4 regions of the Serratia marcescens subsp. marcescens ATCC 13880 genome follow, and region 2 is predicted to be linked to each of the others. Evidence: predicted binding sites of a transcription regulator. Region 2 holds the regulator's gene; each other region holds the start of a gene.
The links. Region 2 encodes CRP, which controls carbon source genes, mostly activating them, when cyclic AMP is high. Its sites were predicted from a motif close to ATGTGANNNNNNTCACAT; they were not measured.
Positions count from the first base shown of each region.

Region 1 (7,398 bases), 2.0 Mb from region 2:
CGCTGGCTGCTGACGCAGCCGGAGATCCTGATGCTGGATGAACCGACGCGCGGCATCGACGTGGGCGCCAAGTTCGAGATTTATCAGCTGATGACCGAACTGGCGAAGAAGGGCAAGGGGATCATTATCGTCTCGTCCGAAATGCCGGAGCTTTTGGGGATCACCGACCGTATTTTGGTGATGAGCAATGGTCAGGTTGCGGGCATCGTTAACACCAAACAGACCTCGCAAAATGAAATCTTACGTCTCGCCTCCCTGCACCTTTAAGGATCGGAATTATGAACGCGCTAAATAAAAAAACCTTATTTACCTATTTCAAGGAAGGCGGCATTTACGTGGTGTTGCTGGTGCTGTTGGCCATCATCATCATTCAGGATCCTACCTTCCTCAGCCTGATGAACCTGAGCAACATCCTGACGCAGTCTTCGGTGCGCATCATCATCGCGCTGGGCGTGGCGGGGCTGATCGTGACTCAGGGCACCGACCTGTCCGCCGGGCGGCAGGTGGGGCTGGCGGCGGTGGTGGCGGCCACGCTGCTGCAATCGATGGATAACGTCAACAAGGTATTCCCGCACATGGAAACCTGGTCGATTCCCCTGGTCATCCTGCTGGTGTGCGCGGTCGGCGCGGTGATCGGCCTGGTTAACGGCCTGATTATCGCCTATCTCAACGTGACGCCGTTCATCACCACCTTGGGCACCATGATCATCGTCTACGGCATCAACTCGCTGTATTACGATTCGGTCGGCGCGTCGCCGGTCGCGGGTTTCGATCCGAAGTTTTCCACCTTTGCCCAGGGCTTCTTGCGCTTCGGCGACTTTAAGCTGTCCTACATCACCTTTTACGCGCTGATCGCCATCATATTCGTCTGGATCCTGTGGACCAAGACCCGCTTCGGCAAGAACATCTTCGCCATCGGCGGCAACCCGGAAGCGGCCAAGGTGTCCGGGGTCAACGTGCCGTTGAACCTGATCATGATCTATGCGCTGTCCGGCGTGTTCTACGCCTTCGGCGGCTTGCTGGAAGCGGGACGCATCGGCAGCGCCACCAATAACCTCGGCTTTATGTATGAGCTGGACGCCATCGCCGCCTGCGTGGTGGGGGGCGTCTCCTTCGCCGGCGGGGTGGGTACGGTGTGGGGCGTGGTGACCGGGGTGATCATCTTTACCGTCATCAACTACGGCCTGACCTATATCGGCATCAACCCGTACTGGCAGTACATCATCAAGGGCAGCATCATCATCTTCGCCGTGGCGCTGGACTCGTTGAAATACGCCAAGAAGAAGTAGGTTTACCGCAGTACAGACAACAAGGCCGGCCTATTGCCGGCCTTGTTACGTTAGGGCGCTGTACGGTGCCAGGCAAAATAATAAGGCATTATTTGGCAATGGCTGGCGAGGTATCTCGGGATATCGCCTGATCTTAGGCTGGATTGGTTACAGCGTGACACAGTTTTCGGGCTACCAACGCGGTATGAAGTCAGTAAACTTGTTTCACCTACCGTTTCCGGGGAGCAAACTATGCCTGTATTTACCATTACGCTGAAAAGTCGTAATACGCTTGATAAGAAAAGAATTTCATCAGCTATTCACGCGGCGGTAGTAAAAACCGGCTATCCTGCGAACGATCAATTCCAGCGCTTTATCCGTCTTGAGGAAGACGATTTATATGTGGATCCCACTTATCCTGACCTGGATTCCCCCCGCAGCGCCAACTTCGTGTTGATTGAAGCCATGCTTTCTTCTGGTTCCCCTGACGCCCGCAAACAATTGCTCTTGCAATCACTGGTACAGGAACTCGCCCTGATTGGACTGGACAGCAATGATCTGATGGTCCTCTTCATTGAATTGGACCGTTTGAATAGTTCATTCGGCGGTGGCAGAAGGGCATCCCCGCTTTCAATGCCGCAATAAGCTGTCAGCGTACGTAGAGAGCGCTTTACGCAAATCATCCGGTATTCGTTAACACTTTGTTTTATCTCGGATAATACGCCCTTTTAGCGTGTTGCCGAGGCGGGTGTCAAACCCTCTGCCGGATGATTAAGGCTGTTTGGTTCTCTGCTTCTCTTCTTTCAGCTTGTGCTCCAGCTCAACCAACTGTTCCGGTGACACGGCGGGATAGCCCTGGGCGTCTTCCGGCACGGTGTGCATGGCGGAGATTGGGATCAGCGGGCCGAGGAAGCGCGGTTCGCGCTTGAGGATGTACAGATCGGTCAGCGCGCCCAGGCGAGCGAAGATCTCGCGGGCGCGCACCGTCATCATGTCTTTCGGCGACGGCACCGCGTAACACTGCGCCTGAATGCCCATGTGCAGGGCGATGAATAGCGCGCGCTCGCAGTGGAAGCGCTGGGTGATGATGATGAAATCGTTGGTGTCGAACACCTTGCGGGTGCGCACGATGGAGTCCAGGGTGCGGAAACCGGCGTAGTCCAGCACGATATCGCTCGGCGCCACGCCGGCGGCGATCAGATCGCGCCGCATGGTCATCGGTTCGTTATAGCTTTGCTGGGCGTTGTCGCCGCTCAGCAGCAGGTATTTCACCTTGCCGCTGTTATAGGCGTTGATCGCCCCCTGAATGCGGTAACGGTAGTACTGGTTGATCACTCCGGTGCGGTAATACTTGGCGGTGCCGAGCACCACGCCGACCTGGCGGTGCGGCAATTCCTGCAGTTCGTCGTAGACGTAAGGCGCGGTTTTCCAACTGATCCAGCGATCGAGCGCAATAGCCGAACCCATCAACACCGCAATGATGATGAACAGGCTGATGATCAGGCGTTTCCACATGTTGTTGCCTTACGCGCGCCGGGCTGAAAAAGATGGATCAAGGCTACTTTACCTGACCGACCGACGCAAGACGCGAACCGCCTGAAGCACGCGCGCCGCCGCATTTTTCGGCGGTTTTGCCGCACAAAAAAGCCCGGCGGAGCCGGGCTGGGTCATTTCAGCTCACCATTCAGAACGAGGTGCGCTTGTAGCTGCGGTACTGCGGCCGCCAGAAGTTGTGCTCGATGGCTTTCGACAGCGCATCTTCGGAGGTGACGATCGCCACGCCCTGCAGCTGGGCGGCTTTACCCACTTCCATGGCGATGCACTTCGACACGCCCTGAATATCGTCGATATTCGGCAGCAGCGCGCCGTGGCCGTCGGTGGCCAGCGGCGAACAGTCCGCCAGCGCGCGGCTGGCGGCCATCAGCATGGCATCGGTGACGCGAGTGGCGCCGGAGGCCAGCACGCCCAGACCGATCCCCGGGAAGATGTAGGAGTTATTGCACTGGGCGATCGGGTACAGCTGCTCTTTATAGCTTACCGGCGCGAACGGGCTGCCGGTCGCCACCAGTGCGGCGCCGTCGGTCCAGTTGATGATGTCTTCCGGACGGGCTTCCACGCGCGAGGTCGGGTTGGACAGCGGCATCACGATAGGGCGTTCGCAGTGCTTGTGCATCTCGCGGATCAGCTCTTCGGTAAACAGCCCCGGCTGGCCGGACACGCCGATCAGAATGGTCGGCTTGGCGTTGCGCACCACGTCCAGCAGCGAGATGGCGTCGCTGGCGGTTTCCCAACCGGCCAGATTGTCGCTCTTCTGCACCAGCTTGCTCTGAAAGTCGAGCAGGTTCGGCAGTTTGTCGGTCAGCAGGCCGAAACGGTCAACCATGAACACGCGGGCGCGCGCTTCGTCTTCGCTCAACCCTTCGGATTTCATCTGCGCGATGATCTGCTCGGCGATGCCGCAGCCGGCGGAACCGGCGCCGAGGAAGGTGACGGTCTGATCGCGCAGCTGGCTGCCGGCGGCGCGGCTGGCGGCGATCAGGCTGCCGAGGGTGACCGCGGCGGTGCCCTGAATGTCGTCGTTGAAGCAGCAAATCTCGTCGCGGTAGCGGTTCAACAACGGGGTGGCGTTGTTCTGCGCGAAGTCTTCGAACTGCAGCAGGACGTTCGGCCAGCGGCGTTTGACCGCCTGAATAAACTCTTCGACGAAGGCGTGATATTCCTCGCCGGAGATGCGCGGATGGCGCCAGCCCATGTACAGCGGATCGTTGAGGCGCTGCGGGTTGTTGGTGCCGACGTCCAGCACCACCGGCAGGGTATAGGCCGGGCTGATGCCGCCGCAGGCGGTATACAGCGACAGCTTGCCGATTGGGATGCCCATGCCGCCGATGCCCTGGTCGCCCAGGCCGAGAATGCGTTCGCCGTCGGTGACCACGATCACCTTAACGTTCTGCTTGGTGGCGTTTTGCAGCATGTCATCGATGCGATCGCGGTTCGGGTAGGAGATGAACAACCCGCGCGCACGGCGATAGATATCGGAGAAGTGTTCGCAGGCCTCGCCGACGGTCGGGGTGTAGATGATCGGCATCATCTCGCTCAGGTGCGAGTCCAGCAGACGGTAGAACAGGGTTTCGTTGGTGTCCTGGATGTTGCGCAGGTAGATGTGCTTATCATTATCGTTCTTGAAATCCTGATACTGACGGTAGGCGCGTTCCACCTGTTCTTCGATGGTCTCCACCGCTTCCGGCAGCAGGCCGTGCAGGTTAAAGTGGCTACGTTCTTCCTCGGTGAAAGCGCTGCCTTTGTTCAGCAGCGGAAATTCCAGCAGAATCGGGCCGGCGTAAGGGATGTAGAGCGGGCGTTTGCTTTCGTATTCTAGTTCCATCAGTTTTACTCTTCACGTATCAGATAACTGTATTGCCGACGATCCTAAAAGATAAAGAGAAGATGTACAGCATTTGTTGCCCGATGATGAACCAGGTTGGCGTAATTATCGACAATCAAATGATTTTTTAACTAAAGAAAGTGTCTCTGGCGGCGTCGGGGCATTGTATTTGGCGGGCGGTGCTGTTAGCGGCGGAACCGGATGGCCCCGCCGTCGTGCGCTTAGAAGGCGGCGCGGCTGACGTTTTGGCAACCCAGCCCCGCCAGGGTGACGCGGGTGGCGTCCCATTGGCTGATGCTCGCGTCCTGCGGTTCGGCCAGGACGGCGCGACGGATAGCCCGGCAGTCGCCGCCGGAGAGGTTCAGCAGGATCAGCGCGGCCTGCAGCGGCGGCAGGCTCGGGTTAAAAGCGGCGTTTTCCGCATAGCGGCCGGCGTAGATATTGCCGTCTGCCGTTTCCAGCGCCACGCCGCTGTGGGCGTTGCTGTACGGCGCGTGGCTCCGGTTGGCCGCCGCCAGCGCCGCTTGCGTCAGCGCATCGTTCAGCGGCAGTTGATGCCCGTGATTGACCTCGTCCATCAGCAGTGAAGCGACATCCAGATCTTTCGGGCCGAAGGCGTCCGGCAGATAGTCCGCCAGCGTGGCCGGCGCGCGGCCAGGCAAACGGATTTGCAGCGCGCCGCCGCTGTTCAGCTCATTCATAAACTGGCGGCAGTGGCCGCACGGCGTATAGTTGACGGTGATCGAGGCCAGCGCTTTTTCGCCGCGCAGCCAGGCGTGAGTCACTGCGCTTTGTTCCGCATGCACGGATTGCTGCAGCGGCGCGCCGCTGAATTCCATATTGGCGCCGAAATAGAGATTGCCGCTTTGCCCGCGCGCGATGGCGCCGACGTGGAAATGCGATATCGGGGTTAACGAGCAGGCCGCCGCCAGCGGCAGCAGCGCGAATGCCAGCGCGTCATCGTCCAACCCGCAGCCTGAACGGATCGCCGCCGCTTGCTCGGCCGTGAACATCGCCGGAAAGTCGGACGCGTCCAGATAGGGCTGCAGGGCGGATTGCAGTGTCGCGGGCAGTGCGCTGAAAGCGGTGTGAAAACGCGGATGCATAGAAAGTCTCTCTACGGGTTAACGGGATAACATTCTAGGCAGGCCAGAGACATTAAAGTGTGATTAATGTCTCTTAATTAATGAAATTAATGCAATGAAATACATAAATGCGAGATGTATCGCAAGTTTCACCCTGATCAACCGAACAGATGCAGCAGCACCGGAAACACAAACGGCGCCAGCAGCGAGGTGATGATGCCGCAAATGACCAACGCCAGCGAGCCGAAGGCGCCCTCCTGATAGTCCATCTCCGCGCAGCGCGCGGTGCCCAGCGCGTGGGAAGCTGTGCCCATCGCCAGGCCACGCGCCGAGGGGGTGGTGATTTTCAACAGGTTGAACAGCGTGTGGCCGAACACGGCGCCGAGGATGCCGACGAAAATAACGCAAACCGCGCTGATCGCCGGAATGCCGCCGAGCGAGTCCGCGACGGCCATCGCGATCGGCGTAGTGACCGATTTCGGCAAGATAGAGGCGGCGATTTCCGGCGTGGCGCCCAACCACAGGGCGATGGCGCCGCCGCTGATCATGGCGGTCAGGCTGCCGATGAAGCACACCGTGATAATCGACTTCCAGCGTGCGCGGATTTGGTGCAGCTGCTCATAGAGCGGGAAGGCCAGCGCGACGACCGCCGGCTGCAGCAGATCGTTGAGGATTTTGCTGCCCTGAAAGTAGCGCTCATAGGGAATGCCGGTGAGCAGCAGCAGCGGGATGATCACCGCCATGGACACCAGCAGCGGGTTGAGCAGCGGCATATTCAGCTTGCGCGCCAGCCAGCGCGCGCCGAAATAGACCGCCAGCGTCAGCGGCAGCGACCACCAGATTTCGTGGATCATGAGTTGCCCTCCGTGTCGTCGGGCTTGCCGGCGATGCGGCGCTCGCGATGAAAATAGTGTGAGGTATAGCCGACCACCACCAGCACCATCAGCGTGCTGATGAGGCAAGAGATAACCAGCGGGCCCAGATGCGCGACGATCTGGTCGTAGTATTTCATCACCCCGACGCCGATCGGCACGAACAGCAGCACCATATAGCGGATCAGCAAATGGCAGCCGGGTTTAACCCATTTGGCCGGCATAATCTGGGTTGAGAGCAGGGCGAACAGCAGCAGCATGCCGATGATGCTGCCGGGAATGGCAAACGGCAGCAGCGCCGCCACCGCGTTGCCGACGAACAGACACAGGTAGATGAGGAGCAGGGCCCTTAGGTATTTCCAGCACAGTGTGAGCACGTTGGCCATTGTCTTTTCCCGTTTAACTGATGTATTCATCATACAATTAAACTGTGAGCCATGCCACAGATCGCACCATGAATTCTCGCTATGGGTGCTATGCCCGAGCGGCGGGTTGACAGCCCGTATTGGCCGCTGCCTGCGGGATCAGCGTACGTCTTCGGCCGCCGCCGCCGCGTGTTCTGCCAGCCGGTGGCCGAGGAAGAAAAACAGCAGGCTGAGCAGGGCGGCGGCGATCAGCATCACGAACATCAACGGCGGCGCGGCATAGCTGAGCAGCACCCCGCACAGCACCGGGTTGATGGCGCCGCCCAGCGCGCTGAGGTTTTGTACCCCATAGTAGCTGCCTTTCAGGTGCGGCGGCGCGATAAAGTCGATAAACATGTATTCCACCGGGATAACGATGATTTCGCC
Region 1 covers NZ_CP071238.1:1,612,263-1,619,660, forward strand. The annotation lists gene mglA (galactose/methyl galactoside ABC transporter ATP-binding protein MglA) at 1-267, shown strand, start outside; gene mglC (galactose/methyl galactoside ABC transporter permease MglC) at 279-1,289, shown strand; gene J0F90_RS07700 (tautomerase family protein) at 1,521-1,913, shown strand; gene sanA (outer membrane permeability protein SanA) at 2,040-2,783, opposite strand; gene J0F90_RS07710 (NAD-dependent malic enzyme) at 2,953-4,650, opposite strand; gene cdd (cytidine deaminase) at 4,872-5,756, opposite strand; gene J0F90_RS07720 (CidB/LrgB family autolysis modulator) at 5,894-6,589, opposite strand; gene J0F90_RS07725 (CidA/LrgA family protein) at 6,586-6,993, opposite strand; gene J0F90_RS07730 (MFS transporter) at 7,132-7,398, opposite strand, start outside.
Region 1: cdd (cytidine deaminase) is a predicted target of CRP. The motif match lies at 5,814-5,831, and genes of this name have one in related genera.

Region 2 (7,398 bases):
GGGTGGAGCCGAAAATGACTGAAAAATCCGCAGTGAGCCGCAGCACCTTTGACCAGGTGATCCTGCCTGTTTATGCACCGGCCCAGTTTGTGCCGGTGCGCGGCCAAGGCAGCCGAGTCTGGGATCAGCAGGGAAAAGAGTACATCGATTTTTCCGGCGGCATCGCGGTGACAGCGCTGGGGCACTGCCATCCGGCGCTGGTCGAGGCGCTCAAACGCCAGGGCGCAACCCTGTGGCATACCAGCAATGTCTTCACTAATGAACCGGCGCTGCGCCTGGCGAGCAAACTGATCGACGCCACCTTCGCCGACCGGGTGTTCTTCGCCAACTCCGGCGCAGAGGCCAACGAAGCGGCGTTCAAACTGGCGCGTCATTACGCTATCACCCGCCACAGCCCGTACAAAACCAAAATCATCGCCTTCTATAACGCGTTTCACGGCCGCACGCTGTTCACCGTGTCGGTGGGCGGGCAGGCCAAATACTCCGATGGGTTCGGGCCGAAGCCGGCCGACATCGTGCACGTGCCGTTCAACGATCTGGCGGCGGTGAAAGCGGTGATGGACGACCATACCTGCGCGGTGGTAATGGAGCCGATTCAGGGCGAGGGCGGCATTACGCCGGTCGACGCCGGCTTCCTCAAAGGCGTGCGCGAGCTGTGCGACCAGCATCAGGCGCTGCTGGTGTTCGACGAAGTGCAAAGCGGCATGGGGCGCAGCGGCAAACTGTTCGCCTATATGCATTATGGCGTGACGCCGGACATTCTCACCACCGCCAAGGCGTTGGGCGGCGGTTTCCCGGTCAGCGCCATGCTGACCACCGAAGAGATTGCGTCGGTGATGCAGGTGGGCACTCACGGCACCACCTACGGCGGCAACCCGCTGGCCTGCGCGGTGGCGGAGGCGGCGTTGGATGTGATCAATACGCCGGAAGTGCTGAGCGGCATCGAACAGCGCCACGCGCTGTATGTGCAGGCTTTGCAGGATATCGGCGATAAATACGGTATTTTCACCGCCATTCGCGGCATGGGGTTACTGATCGGCGCCGAACTGACGCCGCATTATCACGGCAAAGCGCGCGATTTCCTCACCGCCGCCGCCGCGCGTGGGCTGATGATCCTCAACGCCGGGCCGAACGTGATCCGTTTCGCGCCGTCGCTGGTGGTGGAGCTGCAGGATATCGAGGCCGGCATGGCGCTGTTCGAGCTGGCGGTGCAGGATGTGATCAACGCCTGAAGCCCGTGCGGCGCATAACGGGGCGCGGCATGCCGCGCCCTTATTGATCGCGCAGTTTGCGCTTGAGCCAGATGCCGTGGTGCGGGCGCTGGCGCCAGGCCAGCGACGAAATGGTATGCATCACGTTCAGGTGCGACAGGATGCGCCGCAAATGACGTTCCATCTCGGTGACGGGCATCTCCGGATGCAGATCCGGCGGCTGCATGATGCCGCTGTTGCCGCTGCTCGGGCCGTCGTATTCCAACCGCTGCTGGCAGCTTTGCAGCGCGATTTCACAGGTTTGCAGATAGGCTTCCGCCAGTTTCGGCGTCAGCATGTAGTGCTCGCGCGCCAGAATGGTCATGGCGTTCAGGTGTTCGACGATGAACTGGCTATGAGTGACCCACAGCCGCATGTCCGCCAGATAATTCGACGCGAACCCCGGCTCCTGCATCGCCTGATTGAGCGAGGTGAACAGCGCGTTGTGCGCCTGGTTGACCTGCATGCGGGTATAGGCCAATGCGGTGGCGTCCGGTTCCGGTTGCTTCAGCATCAGCCGCAGCGCGGTTTGATCGTGTTCCAGCGCCTGATGGGCATTCTTGCGCAGCAGCCCGCTTTGCCACTGCGGCCACAGCCAAATGGTGCCGCCGAACGCCAGCACGCAGCCTATCAGCGTATCGATCAGGCGCGGTACCAGAAAATGCGAGCCGTTCAGCGCCAGCAGCTGCAGGGTGTAAACCGCCGTGACCGTAAAGCCAATCACCGACAGCCCGTAGTTCTTGCGCGAAACCAGGTAGGCCAGCAGGGTGATCACCAGCATGATGCTCAGCGTTTCTCCCTCCGGCAGCTGCAGCTGCAGCAGCCCGGCCGCCAGCAACAGTCCGGCAATCGTGCCCAGCGCACGGTGCTGAATACGCACCCGGGTGGCGTTATACCCGTTTTGGCTCACCAGCATGATGGTGAGCAGGATCCAGTATGGCTTCGGCAGGTTGAAGACCGCACCCAGGCTGCTGCCGACCGCCAGCGTCACCCCCAGCCGCGCGGCGTTGCGCAGGGCGGTGGATTTGAACGACAGATAGCTGGCCAGCGCCGGCCAAAACGGCAGGCGGTGCTGGCCGGGCATCAGGTCGCGGCGGTACAGCGGATGCTGGGTGCGCAGCAGGCGGGCGATGCGGCTGAAGTGGTAATAACAAAACTGGCCGACCGGGTTATCGGGATGCTGCGCCGCCATTTTTTCCAGCGCCGCCAGTTCGTGGCTCATGGAGAAGCGCTTCGAATGCTGATGGTAGAGGATATCGTGCGCCACCACGCGCAGCCGGCCGGCGATCACCAGTGCATTGCGGCGAATGATCGCTTCGGCCTGGCTCTGCTCCACCAGTTTTTGCACTTCCTCCGGCAAATGCAGGCTGACGGTGATGTGCTCCTGCAGATCCATCGCCACCTGAAAGGCGCGCTGCAGGCGCTTTTGTTCGAGGTTGTTGGCGTGCGGCAGGAAATTGAGCTGTTGGTACAAAAGGCTGATCAGATCCATCACCTTTTGCTGGCGCACCAGCAGCGGCGGCAGCGCGGTTTGCGGATCGGTGTGCTGGGTCAGAAGTGAGTATTTGGCTTCGAAATAGTCCGCCAGCTCCAGGTAGAGCTGGCTCAGCGTCTCGCGCATCGGCTGCTCTTTCCACAGCTTGAACCAGAACCAGGTGAATAAGCCGTACCAGACGGTGCCGATCGCGTACAGCAGCGGCGCCTGCCAGAGAGGCACCGTGCCGGCCGTGCTGAGAGCGAAAATGGCGGCCACCAGCGCCGCCGGCAATAGCCGGGCGTGCAGCGGGCTGATTTCACCGGTGACGCCGAGCAGCAGCGCCAGGCCCAGCATCAGCGCCGGCAGCGGTACGTGCCACAGCAGCGCCTGTTGCAACAGCACGCTGCTGAAGGCGAACAGCGAGCCGCCGACGATCAGCCGTTTAAAGAAGCGCTTATGCGGCGTGTCCAGACCGGCGATATTGCAGCAGGCGGGCACCAGAGAGAACATCAGGCCGAGCTGCAGCTGGCCTATCAGCAGGCCGAACAGCACCGGCAGGCACAACACCAGCGTTTGTCGCAGTGCGTAGTTGATTTCCGGGTGGTAGATCAGGCGGCGCCACATGGCAGAGAGCAGATAAAAAAACGGCGCAGATTGCGCCGTTTCTTCGGAGATTAACGGGTGCCGTAGACGACAATGGTTTTGCCGTGGGCGGAAATCAGGTTTTGATCTTCCAGCATTTTCAGAATACGGCCAACGGTTTCACGCGAGCAGCCGACGATCTGGCCGATCTCCTGACGGGTGATCTTGATCTGCATGCCGTCCGGGTGAGTCATGGCGTCGGGTTGCTTCGCCAGATTCAGCAGGGTTTGCGCGATGCGGCCGGTCACGTCCAGGAAGGCGAGGTTGCCCACTTTTTCGGAGGTGACCTGCAGGCGGCTCGCCATTTGGGCGGACAGACGCATCAGGATGTCCGGGTTCACCTGGATCAGTTGGCGGAATTTCTTGTAGGAAATTTCGGCCACTTCACAGGCGGTTTTCGCGCGAACCCAGGCGCTGCGCTCCTGGCCTTCTTCGAACAATCCGAGCTCGCCGATGAAATCCCCCTGGTTGAGGTAGGACAGGATCATCTCTTTACCTTCTTCATCCTTGATCAGCACCGCGACGGAGCCTTTCACGATGTAGTAAAGCGTTTCGGCCTTTTCACCTTGGTGAATCAGCGTACTCTTCGATGGATATTTGTGGATATGGCAATGAGACAGGAACCATTCGAGAGTAGGGTCTGTTTGCGGTTTGCCGAGAACCATTCGCTGTTATCCTCTGTTGTTATCGCTGCCTTGTGTCACAGGGGTCAGAGTTCCCTGTAAAACCCGCCTGTAGCCGCAGTCATGAGCGAGGGCTACCGGCAAGTTTTGAGGCGTGTCATAAAAATACGCTGTCGCTCTAGCATATTAACTTGCCGTAAGCGCTGCAAGCTACATTCTGTTAACATACCGGTAAAGGAGCCTTTCTCTGGGCGTTTCCCTGAAATACAGTGTCCCGGAAAGATTTATTGCGGCTCTGTTTGTAGCACAGAGTAAGGCGGGTGTCTCGTGTTGTCTCGCTTCAGCATGATTAGCATCAGGTTACGTTGCCTGTTTCTATGCGAAAGCGTACTCTGATTTTAAGAAATCAACCGGAGTGACCAGAATGCAGGCAAGAGTTAAATGGGTGGAAGGGTTAACGTTTTTGGGTGAATCGGCCTCCGGCCATCAGGTGCTGATGGACGGCAACGCCGGTGATAAAGCGCCCAGCCCGATGGAGATGGTGCTGATGTCGGTGGGCGGCTGCAGCGCGATCGACGTGGTCTCCATCCTGCAAAAAGGGCGCAACGACGTGCGCGACTGCGAGGTGAAGCTGACCTCCGAGCGCCGCGAAGAAGCCCCGCGCTTGTTCACCCATATCAACCTGCACTTCATCGTTACCGGCCAGGATCTGACCGACAAAATCGTCGAGCGAGCGGTGAACCTGTCGGCGGAGAAGTACTGCTCGGTGGCGCTGATGCTCAACAAGGCCGCCACGGTGACCCACAGCTTCGAGATCCGCCAGCCGGCGTAATCGAGACGGAGCGCGGCTCGGCGCCGCGCTCAACGCGCTTATTCGATTTTCTTGCCTTCCAGCAGCCGCTGCACCAGCGGCGCCATGATCAGCTCCATCGCCAGCCCCATTTTGCCGCCCGGCACCACTAACGTATTGATGTGCGAGATAAACGAGCCCTGCAGCATCGCCAGCAAGTAGGGGAAGTCGATCTGGTCCAGGCCGCGGAAGTGGATCACCACGAAGCTTTCATCCAGTGAGGGAATGGCCTTGGCGGCGAACGGGTTGGAGGTGTCCACCGTCGGCACGCGCTGGAAGTTGATGTGGGTGCGCGAGAATTGCGGCGTAATGTAGTTGATGTAGTCTTCCATCGAGCGCACCACCGAATCCATCACCGCTTCGCGGGAGTGGCCGCGTTCGCCGGTATCGCGGATCAGCTTCTGGATCCACTCCAGGTTGACGATCGGCACCACGCCGACCAGCAGATCGACGTGTTTGGCCACGTCATGGTGCTCGGTGACCACGCCGCCGTGCAGCCCCTCGTAGAACAGCACGTCGGTCGGCGCCGGCAGCGGCTCCCACGGGGTGAAGGTGCCCGGCACCTGATTGTAGGGCACCGCTTCGTCGTAGGTGTGCAGGTACTTGCGCGAACGGCCGGTGCCGTTTTTGCCGTACTCGATAAAGCTCTGCTGCAGCAGGCCGAAGTCGTTGGCCTCGGGGCCGAAATAGCTGATGTGTCTGCCCAGATCGCGCGCCTTGCGGATCGCCGCGTCCATTTCCGGCCGGGTATAGCGGTGGAAGCTGTCGCCCTCCAGCTCGGCGGCGCGAATGTTGAGCTGCTGGAAGATTTTGCGGAACGCCACGCTGGTGGTGGTGGTGCCGGCGCCGCTGGAACCGGTCACCGCGATAACGGGATGTTTGGCAGACATGGTGGTTGTCACTCCGTGTTGAATGCGCCGGCGTCAGGGGATTATTGTGGCTCTTGTTGACGCTCTCTATGTCAGGAAAAAATGGCGCGCGCTGGTTTGCAATGTCCCATTGTTACCTGATTTTTTCCGTCAGTCATAGAACCGGGCGCCACTAAATTTCTTCCTGCCCGGCGCGGAACTGGCCGCGCGGCATGATGTTGACGCTCTCGTGCAGTTCCGACCACACCAGCACCACTTCGCCGTTTTTCAGCTGGCGGCGCACGTCCTCCACCTTCTGCTCCAGCGATCGTTCGTGCTCACCGTAATCGGTGCCTTCGCGCAGCACAAAGGATTCGATCAGGCTGTTCAGGGTGTCGGTTGCCAGTTCTTGCCAGGGAATAATCACGTCGGAATGTCCAGATAAGGGGAAAGCCAGGCCGGAATGCGATGCTCCAGCCACATGTGCGGTTTTTTCAGCGTGCCGCCGACGAAGCCGACGTGGCCGCCGAACTCAGTCAGCTGATATTCGATATTGCGCGGCAGGCCGGCGACGTCGGGGATCACCTCAGGGGTCATGAAAGGGTCGTCCTGCGCATGGATGATCAGCAGCGGCGTCTGGATGGACGGCAACAGCGGCAGGGCGCTGCAGCGGCGATAATAGTCGGTGGCGTCGCTGAAGCCGTGAATGCGCGAGGTGATGGCATCGTCGAACTCGCGGATGCGCCGCAAACCGTTCAGCTGTGATAGCTTGAGCGGCAGGGTGTCCGGATAGTGCAACAGCTTGCGGGTGGCGTTTTGTTTCAGCTGCCCCAGCAGGTAGCGCTGATAAACGCGGGAGAAGCCTTGCTCCATGCGGTAGGCGCAGGGTTCCAGCATCAGCGGCGCCGAGACCACCACCGCCGCCTGCAGCAGGCTGTCGGCGCCTTGCTGCGCCAGATAGCAGGCCAGCATGTTGCCGCCGAGCGAAACGCCTACCGCCGCGGTTGGCACTTCGCCGTAGCGGTCGCGCAGCCAGCGCAGAAAGAAGCGCGCGTCTTCGGTTTCGCCGGAGTGATAGATGCGCTGTTTGCGGTTGGGCACGCCGCTGCAGCCGCGAAAGTGCATCACCACGCCCAGCCAGCCGCGATCGCGCCAGGCGTTGAGCAGGCCATGCGCGTAGGGGCTGTAGAAGCTGCCCTCCAGGCCGTGGAACAGCACCGCGCGCGGTTTGTCGCGCGCCTGCGCCGGATCCTCGCTCCAGGCGAGATCGACGAAATCGCCGTCGGGCAATTCCAGCCGTTGCCAATGCGGTTTCAATAACACGCGGCGGCGCACCAGCCGCGGCAACAGCGTTTGCAGGTGCGGGTTACTGGCCCCGGTCAGAGGGCGAAAGGTGTTAGGCATAGGCTGAGTAAAATGTTGTGGGCGGCTATTGTGAGATCCCTAGCGCACTGTTAGCTTCAATACCAAGAATTAACAATGATACTGCAAAAAAGCGCCTTGGGTGAGGAGCACCCGTGCCATGGAACCGAGTTTATTCCTTTCGATGCTGGGCTTCCTGTGGGTCGCGGCCATCACGCCTGGCCCCAATAATCTGCTGCTGACCACCTCCGGCGCTAACTTCGGCTTTATGCGATCGCTGTGGCTGATGGTCGGCATCATGCTCGGCATGCAAAGCATTTTGCTGCTGGTGGCGTTCGGCGTCGGC
Region 2 covers NZ_CP071238.1:4,740,416-4,747,813, reverse strand. The annotation lists gene argD (bifunctional acetylornithine/succinyldiaminopimelate transaminase) at 15-1,232, shown strand; gene J0F90_RS22755 (YccS/YhfK family putative transporter) at 1,273-3,351, opposite strand; gene crp (cAMP-activated global transcriptional regulator CRP) at 3,402-4,034, opposite strand; gene J0F90_RS22745 (OsmC family protein) at 4,417-4,824, shown strand; gene J0F90_RS22740 (phosphoribulokinase) at 4,863-5,732, opposite strand; gene J0F90_RS22735 (YheU family protein) at 5,884-6,117, opposite strand; gene J0F90_RS22730 (hydrolase) at 6,114-7,094, opposite strand; gene J0F90_RS22725 (LysE family translocator) at 7,213-7,398, shown strand, end outside.

Region 3 (7,398 bases), 2.3 Mb from region 2:
GCAGCGCCAGCGCAATATGCGATACCGCGATGTCGCTCGATTTTTGCAGCACGCCGGTGATGGTCAGTTTCGACCAGTGGCCGACGTCTTTGATCAGGTGACCGTTCACCCGATACGGCGTGGTGTCCAGCACGGTATCCGGCCGGATCAGCTTATGTTCCAACCCCACCATCACCACCACCGGTTTCACCGTCGAACCCGGTTCGAAGCTGTCGCTGCTGCACACGTTGCGGATATCTTTCGCCGGCGTGCTGCCATAGTTGTTCGGGTTGAACGACGGATAGCTGGCCATGCCGAGGATTTCGCCGGTGTCGATCTTGACCAGCACCGCACAGCCGGAGTCGGCCTGGTTAGCCACCACGCCGTCGCGGATCTGCGCATAGAGCACGTACTGGATAAATTTGTCGATGCTGAGCGTCACGTTCGGCGGCGGCACCGGATCCACGCTTTTGAGCACGCCGATCACCGCGCCGCTGCCATCCTTCTGATAGACCCGCAGGCCGTTTTTTCCCTGCAACAGCGGGTTGAACCCCAGCTCGATGCCCTCCAGCCCCTGATTGTCCTGGCCGACGATGCCGATCAGCCCGGCGGCATCCTGGCCCATCGGATAAAAGCGGCTGAAATCCTGCTCGGCGCTGACGCCGGTCAGGTGCAGTTTGCTGATGTAGGCGGCGTTGTCGTCCTCCACCTTACGCGCCAGGTAGACAAAACGTTTGTGCGCGTTGCTCTGGATCAGATGCTGGATGTCCACCAGCGGGATCTTCAGCACGTTGGCCATGCTCTGCCAGCGTTCGTTGCCGGTATCGGTCTGGGTATCGAGAATATGCTTCGGATCCAGCACGATGTCTTTGGACGACACGCTGACCGCCAGCGCCTCATCGTTGCGATCGGTGATCATGGCGCGGTTGGTCGGCACCACCTGGGTGCGGATCGAACGCTGGTCAGCCTGATTGGCCAACTGCTGGTGTTCCAGCAGTTGCAGGTAGCCGACCCTGAACGCCAACAGAAAAAAACAGACCAGCATGCCGGCGCAAATCCAGCCGAAACGAACTGTGGAATAGGTTTTACCGCTCTTTTTGGTCGATGGCGCCACTGTTGTGTTAACCCTGCGTTTTTATTCAGTTTATGGTGTTATTTCAGTCTACCTTGCCGGAAATGGTCAGGAGATTGCAGTTTGTAAGAAAGTAAAAACAAACCGCATCACCGTTGCACATCCGCGCTGTCGTTTAACTGCGGTTTACTTTGCGGCGTATCGCCGGGCTGTGGCGCGTTGGCCGGGTCAAAAATGTGGTCGAGGATCGCGCGCGCGGTCGGCCCCGCCACCACGCCATCGCCGCCGCCGTTTTCCAGGATCAGCGCCATCGCCACCCGGGGATTTTTGTAGGGCGCAAACAGCGTATAAAAGATGTGATCGCGCAGCCGCACCGGGATCATTTTGGCGTTGTAAGTCTGGTTTTGCTTCAGGCTGAACACTTGCGAGGTGCCGGATTTGGCGGCGATCTGATACGGCGCGGTATGGAACAGCTTGTAACCGGTGCCGTTCGGCAAGTTGGCCATGCCGTACATGCCGTTGCGCACGATGCCCCAGTAAGGCGAGTTGGGATCGCCGATCTGCGCCGCTTGCGCCGGCGGCTGGTAGCGCGTCACCCGGTTGCCCTGCTGCAGCGAATACAGCAGGTGCGGCGTTTTCACCTTGCCGTTGTTGAGCAGCGTGGTCAACGCTTTTACCATCTGGATCGGCGTCGCCACCCAATACCCCTGGCCGATGCCCACCGAGACCGTATCCCCCTGATACCAGCCCTTTTTGTGCACTTTCAGTTTCCAGTCTCGGCTCGGCAGCACGCCGCGGTACTCTTCGTTCAGATCGATGCCGGTGGACTGACCGTAGCCGAATTGGCTCAGCCAATGGTGAATGCGATCGATGCCCATCTCATACGCCACCTGATAAAAGAAGGTATCGGCGGACTCCTCAATCGCTTTGGTGACATTGAGCATGCCGTGGCCGGTTTTCAGCCAGTCGCGGTAACGGCGCTCGGTGCCGGGCAGCGTCCAGGTCGGCGCGCCGAAAAAGGTGGTGGTGGGCGTGATCACCCCGGCGAACAGCGCCGAAACGGCCATATAGGGCTTCACCGTGGAAGCCGGCGGGTACAACCCTTGGGTAACGCGGTTGATGAGCGGCAGCTCCGGATTGCTCAACAACGTTTTATAGGCCTGATAGCCGATGCCTTTGACGAAGGGATTGGGATCGTAACTGGGGCTGGAGACCATCGCCAGAATGCCGCCGTCGCGCGGATCTTCCACCACCACCGCGGCGCGTTGCCCCTTTAGCACCGATTCAATGTACTGCTGCAGCGGCAGATCCAGCGTCAGGTAAATGTTTTTGCCGGCCTGCGGCGGCTGCTCCTTCAGCAGCCGGATCACCCGCCCGTGGTTATCCACTTCCACCTCCTGATAGCCGGTGGTGCCGTGCAGCTCTGACTCGTAATAGGCTTCGATGCCCTGTTTGCCGATGTTGCGGTCGGCGGCGTAGTTTTCGCTCAGGCCGGCCTTGTCCAGGCGCTTGAGATCGCTGTCGTTGATCTTCGACACATAGCCCAGCACGTGCGCCAGCTGAGCGCCGTAAGGATATTCACGCTGTTGATAGGTATCGATTGTTACCCCGTCGAAACGGTATTGATTGACGGCAAAACGCGCCACCTCGGTGTCGCTCAGCCCGGTTTTTAGCGTCACCGGCTTGTAGCGGCTGTTGTGGTGCATATCGTCGCGAAACGCGCTGATGTCTTCCGGCGTCAGATCGACGATCGGCGTCAGCGCCTGCAGCAGCGCCGCCATGTCGGTGATTTTGCTGGGCGTGATCTCGATACGATACAGTGTCACGTTTCGCACCAGCGGAGTGCCGTTGCGATCGAAGATTAACCCGCGGCTGGGAGCGAGCGGCAGCATCTTGATGTCGTTCTGGTTGGAGCGCGTCTGGTAAAAACCATGCTGGCGGATTTGCAGCCGGTAGAGATTGGCGATCAGCACGCCGAAACAGGCCACCACCAGCGCCAGCGCCACGCCCGCCCGGCGGATGAACAGCCTCTCTTCCGCGGAATGATCGCGAATTTTTTCTTTTAACAGGGCCATGCGGTGCCGGTACCTTTTGCGTCACATTTCCCCGCAAAATCAGGGAACTGAAAAGCCGGCAAGCATAGCGTTATCGGGCGCGCCGCCCCATGAAAAGGTTGCTAATGAAATGGCATAACTGTTTCAGCATATTGGAATGTTACCGGCGGCGATTTTTTCACCGCGATCCCCATTGAGCCGCCGTTCGCCTCAATGCTACAATGTGATCTAAATCACATTATTCCCGTTATTCCCCCGCATTTCCCTGTCGGCGCCCTGCCGGATGCGGCTTTTTGTTACATAGGATCGAGTTCGATGAGTACCATTGCCACCGGTTTAGTCATGATGCGCTGGGAGTTGCTGAGCGCCGTGATGATGTTCTTCGCCAGCCAGTTAAACGTCGTTTGCCGTAAAACCAGCCGCAACGGCATGGCGTTCATGTTCAGCAGCCTGGGCCTGTTTACCGCCTGCTGGTTCGTGATGGGCCTGATGGGCATCCACCTTACCCTGGAAGCCTTCACCCACTTCTGGTCATCGGCCTGGGATCGCTACGTGGACGTGGTCAGCACCATGCCGGTCGATTGGCCGATGCCGTAATCTCACCGCGGAGGCGGCGTACCGGCCGCCCAGCGATTATTCCTCGTCCGTTGGCGCCGCCGCCAGCCGCGCCATCAACGCCCCCGCCTCAATCAACAGCGCCTGCTCCCGCTCCGTTAAACAGCTCTCCATCGCCGCCAGCAGCCACGCCTCGCGCCGGCTGCGGCTTTGCTGCAGCAGGCCCAGCCCGGCGGGCGTCAGGCGCACCCGCACCCGGCGTTTGTCTTCGGCATCCGGCGTGCGCACCAGCAGCCCATCGGCTTCCAGCTCGCGCAACGCGGCCGCCAGGTTAGAAGAGCGCATGCGCTCCGATTCCGCCAGCAGCGACGGCGTCGCCTCGCCACCGTGGCGATCGATAGCCCCCAACAGCATCAGCTGGGCCCAGGATTTTTCGTCGCTGCGCGACTCGCGCCGCAAACGGCGCACCAGCGACATTAACTGCGTGCGCAGCAGCGTCACGTCTTCAGGGTGATCTTTTTTCATTGGCATCAATCTAGCGTTCAGTTTATCCCTGCTTTCACACCACCGGATCGCGCAGTGCCCTGCCTGGCTACCGCGTCGCTCTGGCTTAACCTAATTACCTATGATAATATAGCTATTAATATATAGCAAAAAAGACACTGCATCGGCAGGGTTACGTTTGCTCACGCATTTGCCCCTCGCCGATTAATTTGCAGTGTTATTATTATGTTGCTTAATAAATCCCTCCTTATTCAACGTGGTACGGTATGCCGATGGAAGCGTGGAAAGTCAATCTGATCTCGGTCTGGCTCGGGTGTTTCTTCACCGGGCTGGCGATGAGCCAAATCCTCCCTTTTCTGCCGCTGTACGTCGAACAGCTCGGCGTCAGCGATCATCAATCCCTCAGCCTGTGGTCCGGACTGGTGTTCAGCGGCACCTTTTTGGTCTCGGCGGTGGTGTCGCCGCTGTGGGGCAGCCTGGCCGACCGCAAAGGCCGCAAGCTGATGCTGTTGCGCGCCTCGCTGGGCATGGCGATCGTCATCGCGCTGCAGGGGCTGGCCACCAACGTCTGGCAGCTGTTCGCGCTGCGCGCTCTGATGGGGCTAACGTCCGGCTATATTCCCAACGCCATGGCGCTGGTCGCCTCGCAGGCGCCGCGCGATAAAAGCGGCTGGGCGCTGGGCACGCTCTCTACCGGGCAGATCTCCGGCGTCATCGCCGGCCCGCTCTTGGGCGGGCTGATGGCCGATCATCTGGGGCTGCGGGTGGTATTTTTCGTCACCGCCGGGCTGATGTTCGTCAGCTTCCTGGTGACGCTGTTCCTGATTAAAGAACGGCGCATTACGGTGAAAAAAGCGGATCAGCTGAGCGGCAAGGCGGTGTTCCGTTCACTGCCTTATCCGACGCTGATCGTCACCTTGTTCGTTTGTACCTTGATGATCCAGCTGGCCAACTCGTCCATCAGCCCGATCCTGACGCTGTTCATCCGCGAGTTGTCGGGCGATGTCAGCAATATTGCCTTTGTCAGCGGGATGATCGCCGCCGTGCCCGGCATTGCGGCGCTGATCTCCGCGCCGCGCCTCGGGCGGCTCGGCGATCGCATCGGCACCGCGCGCATCCTGATCGCCGCGCTGCTGTTCACCACCGGTCTGTTCGCCGTGATGGCCTGGGTGAATACGCCATTACAACTGGGCATTCTGCGCTTCCTGCTGGGTTTTGCCGACGGCGCGCTGATGCCGGCGGTGCAGGCGCTGCTGCTGAAGTATTCCTCCGATCAGGTGACCGGGCGCATCTTCGGCTATAACCAATCCTTTATGTACCTGGGCAACGTGGTTGGCCCGCTGCTGGGATCGGGCATTTCGGCGATGATGGGGTTCCGTTGGGTGTTCGCCGTGACGGCGGTGTTGGTGCTTTGCAATGCGCTGCAGCTGCGCCATCAGTTCAAAAAAGTGGAAAATCAACGCGCGGGATAACGGGAAATGTGGGGAAACGCCTCAAGCAGTGGCGGGACAATGACGCCCATCAACCGTACCACCACTGCCAAAGGCGGCCGTAGCCTACTCGACGCGGCGGTCATTTAATATTTATGTAAGTAAATAAAGTGTTGCGGGCGCGTTGAGGGCCGCCGCAGCGGCCCTTGTGGCTCAGAACATGGTATTGTCGTTAGCCGATTTCTCCGGCACATCCTGATTGACGTCCCAATGCTCGGTGATTTTCCCCTGATCGTTCACCCGATAAATATCCACGCTGGCGGTGCCGCGATCCTGCGGATTATTTTGGTATTTGACGTGAACGTAGACCAGATCGCCGTTGACCGCGCTGCGGTATATTTTGGCGCTGTATTGCGGATTGTCTTTGAAGGTCTGGCTGAAGAAATCGAGGAACGGCTTGATGCCGTCGCCGACGAACGGGTTATGCTGCTTGTAGTTTTCCACAATCAGCCTCTGCGCCACGCCGATGTCGTGGCGGTTGAAGAAGCCCGCGTACAGATCCTCCACCACCTTCAGCTTTTGCTGGGCATGATGATAGCCGCCTTTGCCGGCCGACTTTTGCGACGCCGTCTGATCCGTTGACAACGCCGGGTAACTCGCCAGCAAGCCGCCGACGATCGCACAGGTGATCAATGCCTTTTTCATAACTGCTCCTTAGTTTCCTGAGTGACCTACGATTTTCAGCTGCCCTTTCAGATGGGTGAAGCTGCCGTCCTTGGCGGCGATGTTGGTGTACACCTCGCCGCGCTCAAAATCCTCGATATGCGTCACGTTGTCGCCGGACTGCGGTTCGTGCCAATAGACCATGTAGACCTTCGGCCGAATCTCCACCGCGGTGTACTGCACCGTATCGGTGATGCCCTGCGACGCCTCGCCGATACCGGTGAAGGTCATGGTCTTGTCATCGGTAAAATCCAGCTTGAAGGCGAAATCGCCGAAGGTCACCTGCACCACTTTACCGACCGCAATAAACTGCCCGTGTTTTTCCGTCATCGTCGCCGCCTTACTGTTTGTCAGGGAGGGTTGCGCCGCCATAGCGGCAGGCAATGCCAGGGGGAAAGTCAGGGCTATCGCCAGCGCGATGCCCGTTCGTTTCACTGTTTTCATCGTTCCTTCTCCTTTCCGTGGTTGAAAACGAGAATCATTATTATTTCTTAAGCATTGATGGAAATATAAGAATAATCTCTATTACCATCAGGCACCTGGCAGCAAAAAAAGACGAGGGAAAATCGCCGTAAAATGGCATGGCAATAGCGCGTTCTGGCCCTTGGTTTTTACGCAATGAACGGGATTACTGCTTTCAAGGAAGGAAACAACTCGGGGATTCGATAGGTCTATAGCGCAGATCGCTTTAAGCTAATGCGTATTTGTTCTTAGGCCGCCCGCCGCTGCGAAACGGCGACGAACGGCACGGCGTTTAACGCAGCCAAGGTGTATAGGTGACGCCAACCAGCAGTCCTTCCGGGCTGAGCAACCGAGTAACGCTTTGCCCCCACGGCTCTTCGCGGTTGGCGACCAACAGCCGATAACCGCGATCGACCAGCCCCTGGGTGGCTACCGCCATGTCGGCTACGTCAAACTCGATCCACGCCTGCGGCACCGCGAGATCCGCAGGCCAGCGATCGTCGCCAAAGCAGGACTGCGCCGCTTGCGCCAGCGGCCACAGGGCAAAATGCTTCACGCCGCCCAGCGCGCCCTGCTCCGACAGCAGATAGCTCTCGTTGCCCGGCATCGGCTTGAGCGG
Region 3 covers NZ_CP071238.1:2,448,364-2,455,761, reverse strand. The annotation lists gene J0F90_RS11785 (penicillin-binding transpeptidase domain-containing protein) at 1-1,093, opposite strand, end outside; gene mrdA (penicillin-binding protein 2) at 1,201-3,126, opposite strand; gene J0F90_RS11775 (YjcB family protein) at 3,421-3,702, shown strand; gene J0F90_RS11770 (MarR family winged helix-turn-helix transcriptional regulator) at 3,739-4,185, opposite strand; gene J0F90_RS11765 (multidrug efflux MFS transporter) at 4,437-5,636, shown strand; gene J0F90_RS11760 (nuclear transport factor 2 family protein) at 5,808-6,299, opposite strand; gene J0F90_RS11755 (MoaF-related domain-containing protein) at 6,309-6,761, opposite strand; gene J0F90_RS11750 (VOC family protein) at 7,072-7,398, opposite strand, start outside.
Region 3: J0F90_RS11775 (YjcB family protein) is a predicted target of CRP. The motif match lies at 3,327-3,344, and genes of this name have one in related genera.

Region 4 (7,398 bases), 610 kb from region 2:
ATGCCGCCCACCAGCGGCACCACGGCGCGCAGCGGGCCGAAGAAGCGGCCGATGAAAATGCCCAGCACGCCCCAGCGCTCGAAGAAGGCGTGGCCGCGCGCCAGCAGCTGCGGATTGCGCGACAGCGGCCACATATGGGCCACGCGATCCTGATAGTGATAGCCGATCCAGTAAGAGAGCCAGTCGCCGAAAAACGCCCCGGCGGCGGCGGCGGCCCAAATCGGCCAAAAGGCGATGCCGCTTTCGCCGATCAGCGCGCCCAGCGCCAGCAGGATCACCGTGGCCGGCAGCAGCAGCGACAAAAACGCCAGCGACTCGCCGAACGCCAGGAAGAAAATGATGGGAATGGCCCAGCCTTCGTGCTGACGCACGACATCGCTGACCCAGTTGATAACGTCATTGAGGCTCAATACGGGGCTCCTGATACGCGATGGTTCGCCGCCTAGGATAAGCCGGGGCGAGTTAAACCCCGGCTAAACACGCGGCAATTTACTCGAGGTAGAATGCCTGCAGTGCTTCACGCTGGGCCGCGCCCAGGCCGTATTCCGCTTCCAGCCAACGGTCGGTGGAGCCGTATTGCCGGCGGATGCAGCCCAGCGCCGTCATCAGGAACTCCTCGCGCGCGCTGAGCACGTAGGCGAATTGCTCCAGCGCCGCCGCATTCAGCTTGATAGAGAGCTGATCCAGCATCTGTTCGCGGAAAGTGGCCAGCGTGGTTTCGGTCAGCAGATAGTCTTCCAGCACCGTCGCTTCGTCGGCCCCCAGCGCGAACAGCACCAACGCCGAACCGACCCCGGTGCGATCCTTGCCGACCGCGCAGTGTTGCACGATCGCGCCGCCGCCAGGGTTGCTCAACAGCTGCGCCAGCCGCTGATAGGCCGCATTGCCGAACGGCAGACGGCGATACAGCTCCAGCATGAACGCCCGAGCGTCGAAAGCGGCCAGCGTTTCGTTGGTGAGCTTTTCCAGGTTGGCGTTAACTTCGCTGCTCAGCGGGTTGGCCGGCACATGGTGATAGTCGGCGCCATTCCACAGAATATCCGGTTTGGCCTGCACCTCGTCGGCATCGCGGTAGTCCAGCACCGAACGCACTGGCACTCCAGCGAGGAAAGTGCAGTCGTTTTCCGTCAGCCGCTCGAGAGAACCGGAGCGGAACAGCAGGCCGCGTTTGATGCGGCGCCCGTCGGCCACGCCGTTGCCGCCGAAGTCACGGAAGTTAATGCCGCCGTCGAGCGGCGCAAGCGAAGGATGAAGCAGGATCTGGGCGGTCATAAACGTCCTCGTTGTTTTTGTTATGACAACGCGCGGCAGCCATCGGCGCAGCGCTGAGGAGTATCACCGTAACAGATTAGCCGCAAATGGAAAAACGGGCCGCGTCGGCGGCCCGTTCAGTTCGTTGACAAAGGAGGAAAAAACGCGGTTTTTCCTCCTTTGTGGTCATCAGCCGAAAATCAATGAATTGATTTTCCCTGTTTGTTATCCGCAGCTCTTTGCAAACCCGGCAATGGCATGAGGTTGATGACAAACCTCAACAGGCGCGTCGGCGGCCCGTTGAGGGGAGGCGATTACAGCAGACGGCGGGCGGCGTCCACCACGATCTGCACCGCTTTGCTTTCGGTGTTTTTCATGGTTTCTGCGTTCGGGATCTCTTGCTGGGTGCGGTTAACGATCACCCCAGCCACCATGCCGGCGCGCAGGCCCTGGCTGGCGCACATGGTCAGCAGCGTGGCGGATTCCATTTCATAGTTCATCACGCCCATCGCCTGCCACTCTTCCATCGAGCCTTTAAAACGGCTGACCACGCGGCCGGAGTAGGTGTCGTAACGTTCCTGACCTGGGTAGAAAGTATCGGAAGAAGCGGTTACGCCAATGTGGGTGGTCGCGCCGCTGGCTTTGGCCGCTTCCACCAGCGCGGTGGTGCAGGCGAAGTCCGCGACCGCCGGAAACTCCATCGGCGCAAAGTGCAGGCTGGCGCCGTCGAGGCGTACCGCCGCCGTAGTCACCAGCACGTCACCGACGTTGATATTGGCCTGAATGGCGCCGGTGGTGCCGATGCGCAGGAAGGTGCGAATGCCCAGCTGCGCCAGCTCTTCCACCGCGATAGAGGTAGACGGGCCGCCGATACCGGTGGAGCAGACGATCACCGCCTTGCCGTCCAGCTCTGCGCGCCAGGTGGTGAATTCACGATGGGAGGCCAGATGCACCGGATTTTCCATCAGCTTGGCAATCTTCTCTACGCGCTGCGGATCGCCCGGCACGATGGCAAGCTGGGCCCCTTGTAAATCGTTCTTGGTGAGGCCGAGATGAAAAACGTCAGACTGAGACATATGAGACTCCTCATGGATCATGTTTATTGGGAGGAACAAAAAAGCACTCTACTGAAAATCGCCGTTTAATTTCGTGACGATAGTCACTATGAAAAGAGAAACAAATTACATGCTACATATTTTTTGTGAATTAAGTCACAAAAAACCCATTAATGAGCCGCCCTCAAACCGCTAAACCTCAGTCTAGCCGATAAACCTTGCCGCTCCCTGCCCGTTGGTTGCCGACTGAAACTATTTAGCGCATCAATTCGAAATACCCCCATCTTATCGGTTGCTTAGGGACAAAAAAGCCCTCTAACGCACCTTATGGCACTTACGCGGGCCAAAACGCGTAATAACATGATAAAAAGCGCTTAAAAATGCCGCAAAGCCAGATAATTAGCCGTTTTTTATCGACTTGTCCGAAAGTGCGCCACGCAGCGCCAATAATGGGTAATCTTTCCTATAGTTAATCTCAGCGCTTTTTTCTATTGCACGGAGACCGCAATGAAAACCGAACATGTGATGACATTAGAACAGGCTCAGGGGGGATTCGCCCCGGCCGCCGCGCCGTTGGCCACCTCCGCGATTATCACCGACGAACAGGGCATTCACGCCGGGCAAACGACCATCCCTTCTCAGGGCGACGCGCTGCCGGCCTACGTCGCCAAACCCGCCGACCATAACGGCCCCTTTCCCATCGTGCTGGTGGTGCAGGAAATCTTCGGCGTCCATGAGCACATTCAGGATCTGTGCCGTCGCCTGGCCAAGCAGGGCTATCTGGCGATCGCGCCCGAGCTCTATTTCCGCCAGGGCGATGCCAACGACTACAGCGATATCGGCGAGCTGTTCCAGCAGTTGGTGACCAAGGTGCCGGATCGTCAGGTGTTGTCCGATCTGGATCACGCCGCGCACTGGGCTATTCGCCACGGCGGCGACGCCGGCAAACTGGCGATCACCGGTTTCTGCTGGGGCGGCCGCATTACCTGGCTGTACGCGGCGCACAACCCGCAGTTGAAGGCGGCGGTCGCCTGGTACGGCAAACTGGTCGGCGAGAAAACGCTGAATTCACCGAAGCATCCGGTCGATGTCGCCACCCACCTGTCAACGCCGGTGCTGGGGCTGTATGGCGGGCAGGACAGCGGCATTCCGCTGGAGACGGTGGAAACCATGCGTCAGGCGATCCGCGCCGCCAACGCCGAGGCCGAAATCGTGGTATATCCTGGCGTCGGGCACGCATTCAACGCCGACTATCGCCCCAGCTACAACGCCGAAGCGGCGGAGGACGGCTGGCAGCGCATGCTGGCGTGGTTCGCCCAGCACGGCGTCAAATAATGTCCCTCGCATAAAAAAGGGCGCCGAAGCGCCCAATCATCACACCAGTAAATCTATAAGCGGCGGTTCATCCGCCGCACGGCATCACGCGTGCTCGCGCAGGCGCTGCGCCGCCAATACCATGTTGGCCAGCGACTGCCGGGTTTCCGGCCAGCCGCGAGTTTTCAGGCCGCAATCCGGATTGACCCACAGGCGTTCCGCCGGGATGTTCTGCGCCGCTTTACGCAGCAGCGCTTCGATCCATTCCACGCTCGGCACGTTCGGCGAGTGGATGTCGTAGACGCCCGGCCCGATTTCGTTCGGGTATTCGAACTCTTTGAAGGCTTCCAACAGATCCATATCGGAACGCGAGGTCTCGATGGTGATCACGTCGGCGTCCAGCGCGGCGATAGAGTCCATGATGTCGTTGAACTCGCAGTAACACATGTGGGTGTGGATCTGGGTGTCATCCCGCGCCACGGCGGCATTCAGTTTGAAGGCGTCCACCGCCCAATTCAGGTAGGCGGCCCAGTCGGATTGGCGCAGCGGCAGCCCCTCGCGCAGCGCAGGTTCGTCGATCTGGATGATGCCGATGCCGGCTTTTTCCAGATCTTCCACCTCGTCGCGCAGCGCCAGCGCAATCTGCTTGGCGATCACTTCGCGGGTCACGTCTTCACGCGGGAACGACCAGCACAGGATGGTCACCGGCCCGGTCAGCATGCCTTTCACCGGTTTGTCGGTCAGCGACTGGGCGAATTTGGCCCATTCGACGGTGATGGCTTCCGGGCGGCTGACGTCACCGATGATGACCGGCGGCTTCACGCAGCGGGAGCCGTAGCTCTGCACCCAGCCGTTCTGGGTAAACACGAAGCCGTCGAGGTTCTCGCCGAAATACTCCACCATGTCGTTGCGCTCGGCTTCACCGTGCACCAGCACGTCCAGCCCGAGACGTTCCTGCTCGACAATCGCCTGTTTGATGTGCTCACCGATGCTGGTGCGGTAGTTATTGCCGTCCAAACGGCCCTGTTTGAAGTCGAGACGCAGGCCGCGGATCTCGGTGGTCTGCGGGAACGAACCGATGGTGGTGGTCGGCCAGGCCGGCAGGTTGAAACGCTCGCGCTGCGCCCTGGCGCGCTCGGCGTAAGCGCTGTGGCGTTCGCTGTCCTGCGCGGTGATCGCGGCCAGCCGGCGCTCAACCTGTGGGTTATGCACACGGCTCGACTGACGGCGGGCGCGGATCGGCGCGCTGTAGGCGTCCAGTTCAGCCTGTTTCGCCGCGTCAGGCGCGTTCAGCGCCGAGCTCAACAGCGCCAGTTCGGCGCATTTTTGCAGCGCGAAGGCGAACCAGCTTTTCACTTCTTCGTCCAGACGGCTTTCCACGCTCAGGTCGATCGGGCTGTGCAACAGTGAACAAGAAGAGCCAATCCACAGCGGGCGAGTCCCCACCAGCGGCTGCAGACGCTCAAACCAGCGGCTCAGATCGGCGCGCCAAACGTTGCGGCCGTTGATCACCCCCAGTGACAGCAGCCAGTCTTGCGGCAATGCGGCGCTCAGCGCGGCGATATCGTCATGACCGGCGACCAGATCGACGTGCAGCCCCTGCACTTGCAGGGTGCGAATGGTGTCGAGGTTATGGCCGACGCTGTCGAAATACGTGGTCAACAGCAGCTTCACCTGCCCCTGCAGCGCATCGTAAGCCGGTTTGAACGCGTCCAGCCAGGCTTGCGGCAGCTCCAGCACCAGCGCAGGCTCGTCAATTTGCACCCACTCAACGCCGCGCTTCGCCAGCTCGACCAGCACCTGCTGGTAAACAGGCAGAATCTCTTTCAGCAGCGACAGGCGGTCGAACGGTTCACCCTTCACTTTCCCCAGCCACAGATAGGTCAGCGGACCCAGCAGCACCGGCTTGATGCGATGGCCGAGCGCCAGCGCTTCATCCACTTCGTCCAACAGCTGAGTCCAGCCCAGCTTGAACTGCTGGCCTTGCTGGAATTCGGGCACCATGTAGTGATAGTTGGTGTTAAACCATTTGGTCATTTCCGCCGCGGCCGCCGGCTCGCCGGTCGGTGCGCGGCCACGGCCGATGCGGAACAGCGTGTCCAGATCGATCGAGCCATCCGCATTCTGATGGCGCGCCGGCACGTTGCCCAGCAGCAGGCTGGTGGTCAACACATGATCGTACCAGGCGAAATCGCCGACCGGCACCAAATCCACCCCGGCCTGCTGTTGCTGTTGCCAATGACGAGCACGCAGCTCGCGGCCAACCGCCAACAGCTCTTCCTGCGTTGAGTTGCCGGCCCAGTAGCTTTCCTGAGCTTTTTTCAGCTCACGTCGTAGCCCAACGCGAGGAAAACCCAGTGTGTGATTCAAAATTGCCATCGTCATATTCCCCATTTAGCCGTCCAGATGTTTACACATCCATAATCAGCAGGTACTGTATTAACCACAAGCGCAATTTATTCACTGTCAATGTGAAGGACTCTCATGATCGAACTGAAACATTTACGGACGCTGCAGGCTCTGCGCAACAGCGGTTCGCTGGCGGGGGCGGCGGCCCAACTTCATCAGACGCAGTCTGCCCTGTCGCACCAGTTCAGCGATCTTGAGCAACGTCTGGGCTTCAAGCTGTTCGTGCGCAAGAGCCAACCGCTGCGCTTCACCGCCCAGGGCGAGATCCTGCTGCAGCTGGCGGAACAGGTGCTGCCGCAGATCCAACAGGCGCTGCAGGCCTGCCACGAGCCGCACCAGACCACGCTGCGCATCGCCATCGAATGCCACAGCTGCATTCAGTGGCTGACGCCGGCGCTGGACAACTTCCGCCAGCGTTTCCCGCAGGTGGTGATGGACTTCACTTCCGGCGTGACTTTCGATCCGCAGCCAGCCCTGCAACAGGGCGAGCTGGATCTGGTGATGACGTCGGATATTCTGCCGCGCAGCGGCCTGCACTATTCGCCGATGTTCGATTTCGAGGTGCGTCTGGTGCTGGCGCCGGATCATCCGCTGGCCGGCAAGCCGCACATCGAGCCGGAAGACTTGAGCGATGAAACGCTGTTGATTTACCCGGTGCAGCGCCAGCGGCTGGATATCTGGCGGCATTTCCTGCAGCCGGCGGGCGTTAACCCGGCATTGAAGAACGTCGATAACACACTGCTGCTGATCCAGATGGTATCGGCGCGGATGGGGATTGCGGCGCTGCCGCACTGGGTGGTGGAGAGTTTCGAACGGCAGGGGCTGGTGGTGACCAAAACCCTGGGTGACGGCCTGTGGAGCCGCCTGTACGCCGCCGTGCGCGACGGCGAACAGCGCCAGGCGGTGACCGAAGCCTTTATCCGCTCGGCCCGCCAGCACGCCTGCGATCATCTGCCGTTCGTGCGCGATGCGGCACGCCCCGGCGCGACCGGCGCCAAAGCGTTGGCGGCCGGCGTATAAACTGCCGGCCCCCGTTTAGCCGAGCTGTTTCGGCGCCACCCAGCGGCGGTGTACCCACAGCGAAGCGACGATCACCGCCCCGCCGATGATAAAGCTCGGCCAGTGCGGCTGCTGCTGCCAGATAGCCAGGTTGACCAACAAGCCGGCCGGCACATGCATGTTGTTCATGATGCCGAGCGTGCCGGCATCCACCTGCGTCGCGCCGTAGTTCCACATGAAATAGCCCAGCCCCGACGCCACCACGCCCAGCCAGATCAGCACGCCCCACTGCAGGTTGGTGGTTGGCAACTGCTGCGGATTGCCCCACAGGAACCAGGCCACTACCGCCACCGCCGCCGCCCCCAGGTAG
Region 4 covers NZ_CP071238.1:234,657-242,054, reverse strand. The annotation lists gene J0F90_RS01105 (DedA family protein) at 1-410, opposite strand, end outside; gene J0F90_RS01100 (tyrosine-protein phosphatase) at 490-1,272, opposite strand; gene udp (uridine phosphorylase) at 1,566-2,327, opposite strand; gene J0F90_RS01090 (dienelactone hydrolase family protein) at 2,814-3,641, shown strand; gene metE (5-methyltetrahydropteroyltriglutamate--homocysteine S-methyltransferase) at 3,726-6,014, opposite strand; gene metR (HTH-type transcriptional regulator MetR) at 6,105-7,049, shown strand; gene J0F90_RS01075 (carboxylate/amino acid/amine transporter) at 7,065-7,398, opposite strand, start outside.
Region 4: udp (uridine phosphorylase) is a predicted target of CRP. The motif match lies at 2,451-2,468, and genes of this name have one in related genera.